Regions from separate parts of the Rossellomorea sp. FS2 genome, predicted to be linked through region 3. Evidence: riboswitches for the same ligand, from Rfam matches in the RefSeq annotation. Region 3 holds a riboswitch; each other region holds the start of a gene.

Region 1 (4,711 bases), on a different contig from region 3:
ATATCCTCGACCCGCATGAACGGATTCGTGACCGTTTCACTGTAGAGCAGCTTTGTCGAGTCCGTAATCGCCGACTTAACCGCCTCGCGATCGGTGAAGTCCACGAATGAAGTAGAGATGCCGAAGCCGGCAAGCTCTTCCTTCAGCATATGGAAGGTACCGCCGTATAGATCTTCAGCAGCGATGATATGGTCCCCCGCCTGGACGACAGACAGGATCCCAACGAGGATCGCAGATAACCCGGATGAAGCAGCGACTCCCGCCGGTGCCCCTTCAAGGGCTGCTACAAGACCACCCAATTCATCAGGATTGGGATTCCCTGTCCTTGTATATAGATAAGGTGATTTCCCTTCATAGAACCCTTCCAGTTCCTCCAGTGAGGAAAAGGAAAAGGCGGATGTTTGATAGATCGGTGTTGTTTTACTTTTGATTTCTTCTGTTCCTTTCAGCTGGCTATGTACGACCTTGGTGGTGAAATTCATCTTGTGGCCATCCTCTCTCTACGAAAATAGGTATGTAGAAGAGTGTACCATATTCAGAAGATTCCGAGAAGAAAAGAGGTTCAATTCATGCCTTCTACCATCTCTTTCATCATTTCCTGATTCATCGGGCCAAGGATCTTGTGCTGGATGATCCCTTTGGAGTCGATCATGAATGTGGTCGGAATCGTAATGATGCTGTAGGCATCCCAGACGGCTCCGTCTTCATCAAGAAGCACCGGGAAGGTGATCTTGTATCCGTCCACGAACTTTTGCGCCGCACCGTCCACATGCTCCTGAGACGTGAGATTCACGGCCAAGATCTCTGCGTCGGGTTCTTCCTGATAATATTCCTCCATATGGGGCATCTCAGCCTTGCAGGGAGGACACCACGTCGCCCAGAAGTTCAAGATGACCTTCTGTCCCTTGTAATCCGAGAGGCGCACTTCTTTTCCCTCCAGTGTGGTCAAGGTGAAATCCGGGGGCTGATCGCCTTTTGAAAGCCCCTTCTCCACATCGGACAGATCCATGGATTCACTCGCAAGCTGGGCTGCTGCTTCCTTTTCCTTCTGATCCTGCTGATGCCGGACAAAATTCACCAGGAAGATGGCGATCAGGACACCGACGAGTGCCAATGATAGTATTCGTTTGTTCATATGATCCCTTCCTTTATAGGCCGGGCCTCCGCACAGCCTTTCTGGCAATCAAATAGTAAATGGTCTCTCTCAAATAGCCTTTTTCCACTTCATAACCCGCCGACTGAAGCTTCCTCATCAGATCATCGGAAGGAAGGCGGTCCTCCTGTGGGAGCGCTTCCGTTTCAATGATCAGCCACAGACCGTCATCCCGGAGCATATCCCTGAGATCCTGGATCACTTTGACGAGGTTCGGCAACTCATGCAGCACGAATCTCGTAATGACCTTATGAAGCGTGTTCTGTGAAAAATGGATGTATTCAAGTGACATATGTTCATATAAGATGTTTTCTACCCGCATTTCATCTGCGCGCCTCTTCAGTTCTTCAAGGGCTCCCCGATCGAGATCGACGGCATGCACATCTGTATTCACGATGCGCGCAATCGGAATCGTCAGAAACCCTGTGCCACAGCCAAGGTCGGCTACATGATCCCTTTCATTCAACTTCAGTAGGTCCAGCAGCTCTTCTGGCGTAATCGGTTGTATTTCGGCAGACATGGGGACTCCTCCTTTAGCATGAAGATATCCCTAGCTTGCCCCTCATATGAATTATTACAGATGGAGGCGAAAAATCAACCCGGATCAACGCAAAAAGATCCCATGAATGGGATCTTTTTGTGAACGTACGTTGGGTTGTGGCGGGATGAAATAATATTTAAAACAAAATCATTCCGATTTAAACCATATAGAAAGGGATTTTACTTTTCCTCAGGTTCCATGGAGAAATAAAAGTATTGGGTATCCCCCTTGTTGAATCGGTCTGTGCAATCGATCCAGGTCATGCGGCTGAGCCGACGATCCATTTCATGATTGATTGTCTCTTCAATCCTTCTCATCGTCTGGATGAATTCACCGAATGACAGGCTGAAATGGGCTGCTGCCTGCCTGTGAGGGGCATGTTTGACCAGGAGCTGCATGAACTCCTCTGATGTGGCAGACATGCTCGCATATTCATCCTCCAGGGCCGTGACGAACTCATACATGCTTCTCTCCGGTGCCGGCAATGCCGCCACGATTTCCCTTCCGATGATTTCCATTAAATGCTCATTCATCCCAACCACTCCGATCGTCCTTACTTCATATTGTATTTTTTCATGAATCGTTCTGCGCGTCCATCCCTGTCGGTGAATTTTTCCCTGCCGGTATAGAATGGGTGACTGTCAGAGCTGATTTCTACCTTCAAGAGTGGATAGGTTTTCCCGTCTTCCCACTCCATGGTTTCATTCGACTGTTTTGTTGAGCCTGTCAGGAAGGTGAATCCGCTGTTTGTATCCATGAACAGGACCTCTCGATACTCTGGATGTATGTTCGTTTTCATGTTTCTTCCTCCTTACCAGCTTGATTTTTTGACGCCAGGGATCTGACCCTTATGTGCATATTCCCGGAAGGCAATCCGTGACATGTTGAATTTCCTCATATACGCCCGCGGTCTGCCGGTCACTTCACAACGGCTTTTGAGCCTGGTGGGGGATGAATCCCTCGGCAGCTTGGCAAGGGCCGCAAAATCTCCCTTTTCTTTCAATTCCCTGCGGAGTTCCGCGTATCTTTCCACCATTTCACGGCGTTTCTTTTCTTTGACCACTTTTGACTTCTTGGCCATGTCTTCACCTCTACTTCTTATATTCGTCGAATCAACAAATCGTAATCATTACGTTTTATAACGTATGACTATATTAAACCACATCATTTTATGAAATGCAACCACCCTGCTTCGCACATGAAAAAGACCCCTTCCACTAAGAGAACGGGTCCATCTGCACAGGTCCATCAGTCATCAATGAACCAGCGAATCTTCATTTTCCAAGTATTCCTTCAGGGCATCCAGAATCAGGATCAAGTAAGAGGTCGAGTTTCCTCCCCTCTGGTCGATGAGGCGGATATCTTGTACAATCCGTTTGACTTCTTTCAATTCGAGCGTTTGGACAAGGATGTCGCTGACCTGTTCTGCTGAGTAGTTACCAAGATAGGTTTGCTTGAGGGTGGTGCGGCTTCTTCTGCAGAAGCTCTTCAGTAGCCTTCTAGCTTCATGTGCCTTGAGCGTTTCCATGTTTTCACCTCGCAAATGAAAATCGTATGTACCATAAAAAAAGCCTGCCAAAAAAGAATGGCAGGATTAAATGCTTGGCATTTAATGGTCATTCCTTTTCGGTAACCCGGCGATCGTAGTTTTTCCAAACCTTAGACCCGTGGCTTTGCGTCCCGGCCTTTCAACCGGTTTGCCTTTATCGAAGAAATTCGCTGGCTGGCTTTCCTATTACTAGGTATTAAAACAATTATACTAGAAAACGTAATGCTTGAAAACAGAGAGTTCATATATGTTCTAAAATAGACATTTTTTCACTCTGTGACCACTCTTTAGCAGGTACAAGCAACTACTTGAGGCTACTCCATCAACTTCGCAATCGGTTTTGATACGAAAAGGACGATGACCCCAAGGACAATCGTGACGATCCCGATCAAACCGAAGATATCGAAATATCCAAGAGACTGGGTATAAGTGGCGAGTACACTTGCCAGCTTATTGGCTACGGCAGAACTTGCAAGCCATACGCCCATGAGTACCGACGTCAATTTGAGCGGAGACAGTCTGCTGACCATGGATAGACCGACAGGTGAAATCATCAGTTCCGCCAATGTATGAAGGAAGTAGGTGAAAACCATGAACAGCATGTTCACCCTCACCTGTGAATCATCGCCGACCATCACAACAGCCGGGATCAGGACAAGGAATCCGAGTCCAACGGTGATAAGACCCATTCCCATTTTAGTCGGCGTCTTGAAATCACCGTTTTTCGTCTGGGAAAGCTTGAACCACAGCATGGACATGACCGGTGCCAGCAACATGATGAACAGTGAGTTCAGTGACTGGAACCATTCTGTCGGAATAATGAAATCCCCGAGATGGCGGTCGATGTTTTCTTCTGTGAACAAGGTAAGTGAGCTTCCTGCCTGCTCAAATGCCGTCCAGAACGCGATGGTGATCACGGCCAGGATGACGATAGCAATCGTACGGCGCACTTCCTGCTTCGTCAGGGGTGCCTTGCTGACGGCCTGTGTGTGCTGCTGTACTTTCTTGGCTGATTCTTTACCGATATCCCCAAGGTATTTGTTCCCCAGCGCATTGAATAGCACCTGACCGACGACCATACCGATCGCGGCTGTCAGGAAACCATATCTGTAGTCCATGAGACCGACCACAAGTGGCGCGACGAACGCCCCCAGGTTTACACCCATGTAGAAGATGGTGAACGCGCCATCCCGTTTCGGGTCATTGATATGATAAAGTTCGCCGACGATGGTCGAGATATTCGGCTTGAAGAATCCATTACCGATGATCAAAAGGGCAAGACCCAAGTAAAGGGCCCCCATGCTTTGATGAAGGAAGATCGAGAAGTTCCCGAGTGCCATGAGGACTCCACCGATGGTGATGGCCGTCCGCCGTGGCAGGAACCGGTCCGTCAGATAACCCCCGATGATCGGGGTGAGATATACCGCAGAGGTGAATGTACCGTACAAACTGATGGCGGTCGTCTTAT
Region 2 (4,711 bases), on a different contig from region 3:
GAAGAAGGGAAAAGCGCTATCGGCATCAAAAACGTCACGGCCAATGAAGAATTCTTCAACGGTCACTTCCCGGACTACCCGGTCATGCCCGGTGTCCTCATCGTCGAGGCCCTTGCCCAGGTTGGAGCCGTTGCCATGCTGAAGAAGGAAGAGAACAGAGGAAGATTGGCCTTCTTTACTGGAATTGACAAATGCCGCTTCAAGCGTCAGGTGAAACCAGGGGACCAGCTCAGACTTGAAGTCGAAATGGTCCGCTTCAAAGGAGCCATCGGAAAAGGGAAGGGCGTTGCCACCGTTGACGGGGAAGTAGCCTGCGAACTTGAGATGATGTTTGCCCTTGGAGAAAAAAGCGAATAAAGCAAAAAGCCGGTCCGCATATGGATCGGCTTTTTTCATGTGAAGGGATCAATGGACGGGGCGCGCATGGATGATGTAGCGCTGATCGGTACTGGAGAGGTACTCGAAGGGATAACAGGTCGATAGCGTCAACACCTCTTCCCCCGCAGGATCCATCACCGACAGATCATCCTGATCAACGATCAAGCTGTCTGTCATCTCATAGGTGAAGGTCCCCTCAGCCATGTGGATCTCCAGTACGTCTCCAGGCTTCAGCTCACCCATCTGCGTGAATACCGTGTCACGGTGTCCAGCAAGGAAAATCCGCTCACCTTCCCCTGGGAGGGCAGTGGAGGGGACATGGCCCACCCCTTTTTCCAAATCATCCTCATCAGCCCCCGTCACGATGGGTACCTCCCTGTCAAGAGCGGGAATGCGGAGGATTCCGATAGCCTCCCCGTTCTGCCGATCTCCGGAGGGACCACTCGCCCCCGTACTGACCGCCTTTTGGGCGGCAGCCATTGATTCACCCTGAACGTGCTTCTGATGCTGGATGCCGAAGAGGGACGCCCCCACATACACAAGGCCAGTACAAATCAGTAGAATTCCAACGAGCGAAATCCATTTATTCATAGATGAACGTGGAAGAGCTCGCTGAATTCATCTTTTGAGAGGCCAAATTCAATCCACAGAACAGGGGAATCCTCCGTCTCCAATGAAACCCCGATTGTACCGGATGGCTTCCTGCTGGTCTCCAGGAAAGGGTGGAAGGCGTGAAAATGATCCATTGCCGGCACAGTTCGGTTATGGGCAAGTTTTTCTTTATCCGAATCTCCTTTCGGCTTATCCATGACATAAATCGAACTCCTCCTATGGTTTTTGATTCCATTATAGAGAACAATATATCTTTTATAAAGTACAAAACATTCAGAAAACAAGCGGGAGGACGAGTATAAAGACGGTATGAATGGAATAATTACCCTAAATCGGTTCATATGATGTTTTGAGTGGGTTCCTTTAAATCGTATACTACACTTAAGTGTTCATTAAAACGAACAATCTATTTTGTTCCGATCTCTGATAAAAAGGAATGGATATGATGAAGCATCGGCTGCTCTCTTTTATTCTCTTTCCCCTTTTGTTCGGGTTCTTCCATCTATCGACTGCCCATGGGGAAGGACCGGGAATTTCAATTGAACCAGGTGGCCCTTATCTGTTCAATATCGAAAACGCAAAACCAGGCGACTGGGTAGAACGTTCGCTTACCGTCCGAAATAATGGGGATGAAGATATCACCTACACGCTTGCTGTGGTTAATCTATCGGAGACGGATGTTCTATACAACGAATTGGATTTGACGATGCTACGTGGCAAAACGACTCTGTTCGATGGGAAATTGAAGGATGCCTCATCCTTCAAAGCAAGGGAGCTGGCGCAGGGCTCAGCGGATGAACTGATCTTCATTGTTAAAATGCCCTATGAGCTGGGCAACGAGTTCCAAGGAACCGCGGCACGATTTGAGATCCAGGTGCAGGCCTCCTCATTCTTATCTCCTGACACGGGTCTGAAGGATGTTGAAGGGACGAACGGTGGAACGGCGGTCTCTACGGGAGGCGGACCCTCACCGACAGGTTTCCTGCCGAACACCGGAACGGATCTTTACCGATGGCTGTTGATCGGGGGTCTGCTTATGGCGACGGGAATCATCATCCTGGCGTGTAATGTTCTGATGAAACGAAAATCTGAGAGTACGGGGTGAAGGTTATGTTTAAAAAAGATTGTAGCCGCTGTACGCGTCCATCTTTCAGCAGTGCCGAGAGCGGGGAGTGGATCTGCCCTGCGTGCGGATACGACCTGACGGATCTTCCAGTCAAACCTCCCGTAAGTTTCAGGGAAATTTCTCAGACTGTAGATTCGACAAGGAAAAACAACAAAATTAAAAATTTTCTGAATAGTGTGTAAAAGTGGTTATTTTGATGGAATTTAGGGTAAAGAATTTTACTGAGCCGACAAAATCCAACATCTTCTTCCACATATAAGGATTATAATGGTATTACATCCACAGTCAGGTAATCAGATAAAGGCAAACCTGTTGAAAGGCAGGGACGCAAAGTCACAGGTCTAAGGTTGGACGTATGCGCAAGGATTCCCGTCAGCAGGAGCGTATCGAATACTAGGACGGCTGGATTGCCTGAAATACATTCATGTATTTTGGGAGGGAATGAAATGGTTAATCGAGAATTGGATCAAGAATGGGTAGAGTTGATGAAAGAGGCAAAAACAGCAGGGATTACGCTGAGGGAGGTCAAGGAATTTCTTGAAGCACCACAGACAGAGCGTTCACATAAACAATATCAAAGCATTGGGTGAGTCTCTTGAGAAATCATTCCGATGAATAAAGTCTTGAGAATAGATGATTCTCAAGACTTTATTTTTGTCCAAGCTTCCATTTATTGAACTCGATGAATTCCCGGAATTGTTCTTTCGTAATACCGGAATCCATGGCTTCTTCGGTGATTTTCATCCATTCATAGTCCAGTGGTGTTTCTTCTGGTGCATCATGGAGAAGGGCATCCATGGAAATTCCAAGTGCCGCCGACACTTTTTCCAGGAACTGTACCGAGGGATTCTGTTGAAGGTTTCGCTCAATGGAGCTTAGATAGGACTTGGCGACGCCTGCCCGATCAGCCAGTTCCGTCATGGACATCTTTTTTTCCGTGCGATATTTCCTTACTCGTTCTCCGATCAATGAGCTCACCTGCCTGAGGGTTTTCGTTCTCGTTGTTATTAGTATAGCAAAATACAGAGAAAGGCTCTATTTGTTTTTACATAATTGTGTATGTTTATGAGGTACCGGCCTTTGAGCTGGCAGGAATCCGCGGTTTTTCCACCATTTTATCCCTGAATGCACGCAGGAGCTCTTCGCCTGACATCCCTTTTTGAATCAAATCGTCCAACAGGAGTTCGGCGTATTCATTCTTCTGCTTTTTCAGCTTTCCTTCAAACATGATGCTGATGTTCCCGCCGAGCTCTTTGATGCATCTGATCGATGTCATGAAGGCGGCAGGATCATTTTCTTTATGGGAGATGACGACCTGGATCTCAAGCTCCTCGCTTTTTTGCTGGGCCTCTTGGAAGAATTCAATATGATCTTTGGTCAGGAGGGTTTCTACGAGCCACGTTTTCTTTCCATCTTCTTTATTGATGATCAGGCCATCGACGATATCAAAATCCATGAGTTCTTCGTTTTGCACTACCTGCAGCGAAACCACCTTGAATGTTTTCATCACCGAACCTCCTTAAGGGTTTTTAAAAATTATATCATATGAAGGAGCACACCCCTAATTCAATTCGCCAACGAGAAAAATCACGCTAGAGGTGAATTTTGCATTTTCACGGTGGATTTCACCTGGAAAAAGGGAGTTTCCCTAGGAGAAACTCCTGTTATTCTCTTTAATGCCCCTATGAATTTGCTAAATTGACGATTTTACAAGAGTGCAGGGAGGGGCTATGATGATAACAATTTCAGAAGAAAGGAGTTAAACATGTGATCAATCAAGTGACGCTTGTTGGCAGGCTGACCAAGGACCCCGAGTCCAGGAAGACCCTTGAAGGGAAATCGGTCCTCAATGTGACCGTGGCCGTGAACCGACAATTCAAGAATCAGCAGGGGCAGATCGATACGGATTTTGTCCTCTGCACGCTATGGAACCGGGCGGCGGATAATACGGAGAAATACTGCCGGAAGGGGTCGGTTATCGGAGTGACAGGAAGGATCCAGACGAGATCCTACGAAAATGAAACGGGAAAGCGCACATATGTAACGGAAGTGGTAGCCGAGAACGTCCGTTTCCTCGACAGCAAGCCTCCCGAAGAAACAAGGAAGGAAGCGATTGAAATCCCATTTTGATGAAGAGGAGAAGAAGGTATGAAAGAGCTGGAAATACGAATCGATCGTTTGGAGCAGTTGAACGAAGACCTCATCAAGAAAGTAGCGCGCACCAATGTAGAGAACTTTTATCTATCCCAGCGGATCACCGCCCTTGAACAGGGTTATGAATATGCGGGCCCTTCCTTGATCCCCTCATCTTAAGAATCCCCAATACACCCTTTTACTTATCACCAACCTATACGCTTGAACCTCGCAACACCAACCTCTGTAAGACTTCATATAAAGAATCAATCAACTCCTCAATCTCTCCTACTGTAGACCGGTCTTCCACGAAGACCGGATTTTTTATGCAAAAAAACAGGCCACCCGGTGGGGTGGCCTGGCATTAGTCCAATACGAGCAGGGATTGGAGATCCTGGTCGGATAGCTCCGTGACCCACTGGTCGCTGCGGATGATTTCATCGTTGAGCGCCTGCTTTTTCG
Region 3 (4,711 bases):
CGCCCCCGCCCAGCCGTACTGGGTGCTGTTGACCACGTTCATCATCATGATCGGTACTGAGACGGTGGGAAGAACCTATCTGAAGGCGTTCCAGCGTTCATTCGGTACCGTCATCGGGGCAATCGTCGGATTCGGGGCCGCGACCCTTGTGTCGGGGGTGAAGCCCCTTGAGGTGGGACTGCTTTTCCTGGCCCTCTTCCTATCATTCTACCTATTCCCCGTATCCTATACGCTCATGAGCCTGTTCATCACCATGCTCATCGCCTTTATGTACGATATCCTCCTTGGCGGGATTTCCGTTGGCCTCATGGGGGCGAGGGTGCTTGATACGATCATCGGTGCCTTCATCGCACTGATCGTGTCGGCAATCGTATTTCCGAAGAAGACGAAGGCCAAGGTCACGGATGCATTCGATGAGTTTTTTGATGAGCTCGGAGAATATGTGGAAACCTATCTTTCTTCCTTCCTGAAGGAGAAGAAAAAGCCCCTGACGGACCGGGCCTTCGATCTTGACCACAAGGTGCAGGCAATCAAGGATGAAGCCCAGTCGATCCTTCAGCGTCCAGGGGCCATGACCCGGACCGGACTCGGACGGTGGATCACCGTCGTCATCGCCGTCAATTATTATGCGAAGCATCTGCTTGCTTCTTCCCATAGACGGAACGAGCCCTTCCCGGAAGAATTGCAGAAGGTGATCGGGGTGACGAGCGAGAAACTGACGCAGAACATCGAAGCGGTCCGACTCATGATGAAAGATCCTTCCGCGCACTCCAGTCTCTGGGATCTCGCGGAAGAACGAAGGGAAATCGAAACCCAGGCCCCCGGGAGGCTGAAATCCCATATTGATGTCATTCATCATGTGTATTATATATGGAAAATCAATCAGTCCATCGTTTCTCTCGGCGAAGAGCTCGGGGGAAAAGTGAAATCGGAAGAGGAAAAAGGGTGAGAGCATATGCTCCCACCCTTTTTTGGGTTTACCGAATGATCATATCCCCGCTGGAGAGGTCAACATTGATGGAATGTTTTCCAGAACCTTTCGTCCCTTTGACGGATCGTTCGCTGCTTGTTTGATCCTTCAGGTCGATGGTGTTGAGGATATCTCCGCTGCCAGCCTTCCCGTTCAATTTGAAGCTTGCGTCTTCAGGCAAATTGAGATCGACATCCCCCGATCCAATGGTGAAATCAACATCCCCCGAAAGTTTTTTCATGGATACCGATAGATCCCCTGAGGAAACCGAGCCCTTCAATGGTCCTTCGTATCCCGTCAGCAGCACATCCCCTGAGCCCATATCAACCGATCCTTCCCGGGTTTTGATATCCTTGCCGACAAAATCTCCGGATGACCCCTTATATGTGAAGGATCCGGTATTGAAATTCCCGATTTTCATATCGCCTGAGCCGATCTCGGTCTTCAGGTCGTCCAGGGACATCATTTCGTCCGGTATGAAGATCAGTTCTCCTGAGCCGACCTCGATTTCCAGATTGTTTTCGTAGTTTTGAGGAAGAAATACAATCGTATCAAATTTTTTGTTGTTGAAGCCGATATAAAAGATAGGCTTCATTTTGACATCGAGATTGATTTCATCTCCCCGATCTTCAAGGTTCATAGTCCCTTTTCCATTGAATTCGACCCTGACTTCATCATCATCCGTCGTGACGATTTTCGTATCTCCGCTTCCGAGTGACAAGTGGATGAGCTTGGTTCCGTCTTTCACTTTTACACTGTCTGTGGATGTTCCACCTTTGGCAAACAGGGTGGTCCGATCATTCAAAATGAGGAAGATCGCACCCAGTGCCAACAAGGCGACCACGATGGCGAATACATTCTTTTTCATCTCTCTCTCTCCTTGGTTCGTTTTTCCAATCTTTCTATAGTGTAAGTGGAGAACCGTTATTCCGCAATGCGCCCCCGGATCAATTTTTTATCCGCCTCTGGTCTTAGTGGAGAGTTTGAACGTTGATCAATTGGGGGAGTATGCAGGATGAGAGGAAATGAAAGGTGGGAAACCATGACGCATCGTGTGTTGGAACAGACATTTTATGAACAGCCGACGCTTGAGCTTGCCAAGTCCCTCCTCGGCTGTCTGATGGTCAAAGAAACGGAGGAAGGGACCGTTTCGGGCTATATCGTCGAAACGGAGGCGTATATGGGACCTGAGGATCGTGCAGCCCACAGCTACGGCAACAGGAGAACGAAACGGACGGAAGTGATGTTCGCGGAATCGGGCAGGATCTATACCTATGTGATGCATACCCACTGTCTCGTCAATGTGGTAAGTGGAGGCATAGGCGTACCGGAAGCGATTCTGATACGGGCTATTGAGCCAGCTGAGGGTCTTGGACTCATGGGCAGCCGGCGTGAAGGCCACTCCATGAAAAATTGGACGAGCGGTCCCGGCAAGCTGACCAAAGCCATGGGCATCACCATGGAAGATTACGGTGGAAGCTTCCTTGAGCCTCCGTTGACTATTTGCGAAGGGTACCTGCCGGAAAGAATCGCCGAGGGTAAGCGGATCGGCATTGATAATAGCGGGGAAGCAAAGGATTATCCCTGGAGGTTTTGGATCGAAGGGAATCCCTACGTATCAAAGGGTCGCGGGCGAAATTCAGAAAAATAGGAATAAATACCCCCATAAACTATTTCGTTTATGGTATATTTTACTTATATAACCAACCTCACCGTCTATTGGGAAGGCGTTGAACCTGAATGTCCGATGGGCGCTTGCATTCAGGGGAGCCAGTAGCGCAACCGACCACATATGAAGTCTATTTCTATGTGGTTTTTTTGTACCTGTTTGTTCAAAAAATACAGAGAGATAAGGGGTCCTAATGAATATTTTCAGCATCTTTCAAGACGACTTGATCTATCACGAATTCCAGCCCTTGTACAGGCTGGGGCATCATCAGTCTCTCTATGCGTATGAGGGGCTCCTCCGCAATACGTTCAACCAGAATCCGGAGCACGTGTTTCAAACCGCCATCAAAGCCAATATCCTGTATAAGCTCGACACTCTTTCCATCACAAAGGCGATGGAGAGCTTCGTGAATACCGGCCTCGACTGCAAGCTGTTCTTGAATATTTACATCACGACCATCCTGCATCCGAGTTTCCGTCATTACTTCGACCATCTGATGAAGGCCCATCCTTCGATGGAAGGAAGGCTCGTCCTTGAGATCAACGAATCAAGTGCCGAGGAACTTTGGCAGAACCCCCTGTTAAAACAGGCGTTGAAAGGGTTGAGGGAGTACGGGGTGTGGTATGCCATCGATGACTTCGGGCAGGGGACGTCTTCCATCAAGAAGTCCATGGAATATGAGCCGGAAGTGATCAAGCTCGACCGCTATTTTGCCATGGATCTTGCACGCGATCCCAAGAAGCAGAGGTTCCTGTCGTTTTTCAGCCAGTTCTATTCCGAAGATACCCTCATCGTCCTCGAGGGGATTGAAAAGCAGGAAGACATGGAGGTCGCCCTTGAGATGGGGATCGCCATCGGACAGGGCTATCACTTGGGCAGGCCGGGAAGATTGTTGGCCTGATCAAGGCGCTGGGTTTGGCAGGGCTTGTGCCTCTCCCTATTTTTTATTGACAGAAAATAAATTAAATTGAAAAATATTGAAGAGGAGAGTAGGATAAAGGAAAAAGAGAAAAAGGGGATCCATATGAACAAGTACCTATCTGTACCATTGCGTTTTATTCTTTATTACATACTGGGGATTCTCGGAATCCTGGGCGTGAGCGTCGCCCCGCAGGTTCTGAGTGAAAAAGGACTGTACAACTTCGTCGCTTTCATTGAAGAATTCCTCAAATTCACCATCTATTTTGCTGATCCGGCAAACTGGGAATACAACTATAAGGGACAAGTCGACTCTCTTTTCAATGTCCTGTGGGAGCCTTATCTGTATTCCATGACCATCATTCTTGGGGCCATCGCCCTGGGCCTTGTACTGGCGGTGATATTTGCCGTGATTACCTTTTTCCTCCCGACTCCGATTTCTTCCATGCTGAAGAAAATCCTGAACTTCATGGAGTCGGTGCCGGATCTTCTATTTGCTTTTCTCCTGCAATTATTTATCGTTTTCTTCTTCAAGAAGTACGGCATTATGCTCATGGAGTTTACGGAGTTTGACGGGGTACAGATTTACGGGGCACCAATCTTCACCCTTGCCATCGTGCCGATGGTTTCCTTCTTCCGGATCCTCCTCCTCGTCATGGAAGAGGAAATGGTGAAAGATCACATTGAATTTGCCAGGAGCAAAGGGTTATCAAAAAGCCGCATCCTCTTCTCACATGTGATGAAGAATATCACACCAAGCTCCTTTTATCATGGGAAACTCATCATCTGGGGGACCCTGTCGAGTTTATTCATTATTGAAACCCTGTTTGATATGAAGGGGATCACTTTCTATATCACACAGGATTTCAGACCTGTCGTGATTGCGTATGCCCTGATTCTTCTTTTCACTCCGTTCTTTTTTATCTATCAAGGAGTTTACCTGTGGATGAATCGGGCCGCCGTGATCGATGATTCCCACTACCGCATCAAAAAGGACAAGGTCAAGTTCTCAGAATGGAAGATCTGGGGGTTCATCGCCACTTCGTGGAGGGCTTGGAAGGTGCACATGAAGAATCCGAAGTTTGCTGGAGGATTCATCATCATCTTCGGAATGATTGTGTATAGTTTCTGCCATTCCCTCTTCAAGGATGAAC

Evidence for each region. A riboswitch is a leader RNA that binds a small molecule or an ion and turns the genes downstream of it on or off. The one in region 3 is predicted to bind cyclic di-GMP.
Region 1: it holds a riboswitch for cyclic di-GMP, as region 3 does, so the genes downstream of both, ACNA6I_RS17100 (hypothetical protein) here and ACNA6I_RS10305 (EAL domain-containing protein) in region 3, are expected to answer to the same signal.
Region 2: it holds a riboswitch for cyclic di-GMP, as region 3 does, so the genes downstream of both, ACNA6I_RS20420 (anti-repressor SinI family protein) here and ACNA6I_RS10305 (EAL domain-containing protein) in region 3, are expected to answer to the same signal.

The regions. Positions count from the first base shown of each region.
Region 1 covers NZ_JBLRVS010000005.1:136,040-140,750, reverse strand. Annotated here, with positions in the region: gene ACNA6I_RS17130 (trans-sulfuration enzyme family protein) at 1-482, opposite strand, end outside; gene ACNA6I_RS17125 (peroxiredoxin family protein) at 563-1,135, opposite strand; gene ACNA6I_RS17120 (class I SAM-dependent methyltransferase) at 1,149-1,673, opposite strand; gene ACNA6I_RS17115 (hypothetical protein) at 1,874-2,227, opposite strand; gene ACNA6I_RS17110 (type B 50S ribosomal protein L31) at 2,248-2,493, opposite strand; gene rpsN (30S ribosomal protein S14) at 2,506-2,775, opposite strand; gene ACNA6I_RS17100 (hypothetical protein) at 2,950-3,222, opposite strand; cyclic di-GMP riboswitch class I at 3,320-3,406, opposite strand; gene ACNA6I_RS17095 (peptide MFS transporter) at 3,558-4,711, opposite strand, start outside.
Region 2 covers NZ_JBLRVS010000007.1:211,977-216,687, reverse strand. Annotated here, with positions in the region: gene fabZ (3-hydroxyacyl-ACP dehydratase FabZ) at 1-357, shown strand, start outside; gene ACNA6I_RS20435 (class D sortase) at 406-969, opposite strand; gene ACNA6I_RS20430 (hypothetical protein) at 966-1,187, opposite strand; gene ACNA6I_RS20425 (LPXTG cell wall anchor domain-containing protein) at 1,433-2,095, shown strand; cyclic di-GMP riboswitch class I at 2,409-2,531, shown strand; gene ACNA6I_RS20420 (anti-repressor SinI family protein) at 2,563-2,706, shown strand; gene ACNA6I_RS20415 (helix-turn-helix domain-containing protein) at 2,765-3,085, opposite strand; gene ACNA6I_RS20410 (YwpF-like family protein) at 3,180-3,623, opposite strand; gene ACNA6I_RS20405 (single-stranded DNA-binding protein) at 3,884-4,246, shown strand; gene ACNA6I_RS20400 (hypothetical protein) at 4,265-4,429, shown strand; gene ACNA6I_RS20395 (DEAD/DEAH box helicase) at 4,614-4,711, opposite strand, start outside.
Region 3 covers NZ_JBLRVS010000003.1:77,731-82,441, forward strand. Annotated here, with positions in the region: gene ACNA6I_RS10290 (FUSC family protein) at 1-949, shown strand, start outside; gene ACNA6I_RS10295 (DUF4097 family beta strand repeat-containing protein) at 978-1,838, opposite strand; gene ACNA6I_RS10300 (DNA-3-methyladenine glycosylase) at 2,013-2,621, shown strand; cyclic di-GMP riboswitch class II at 2,685-2,767, shown strand; gene ACNA6I_RS10305 (EAL domain-containing protein) at 2,833-3,540, shown strand; gene ACNA6I_RS10310 (ABC transporter permease subunit) at 3,688-4,711, shown strand, end outside.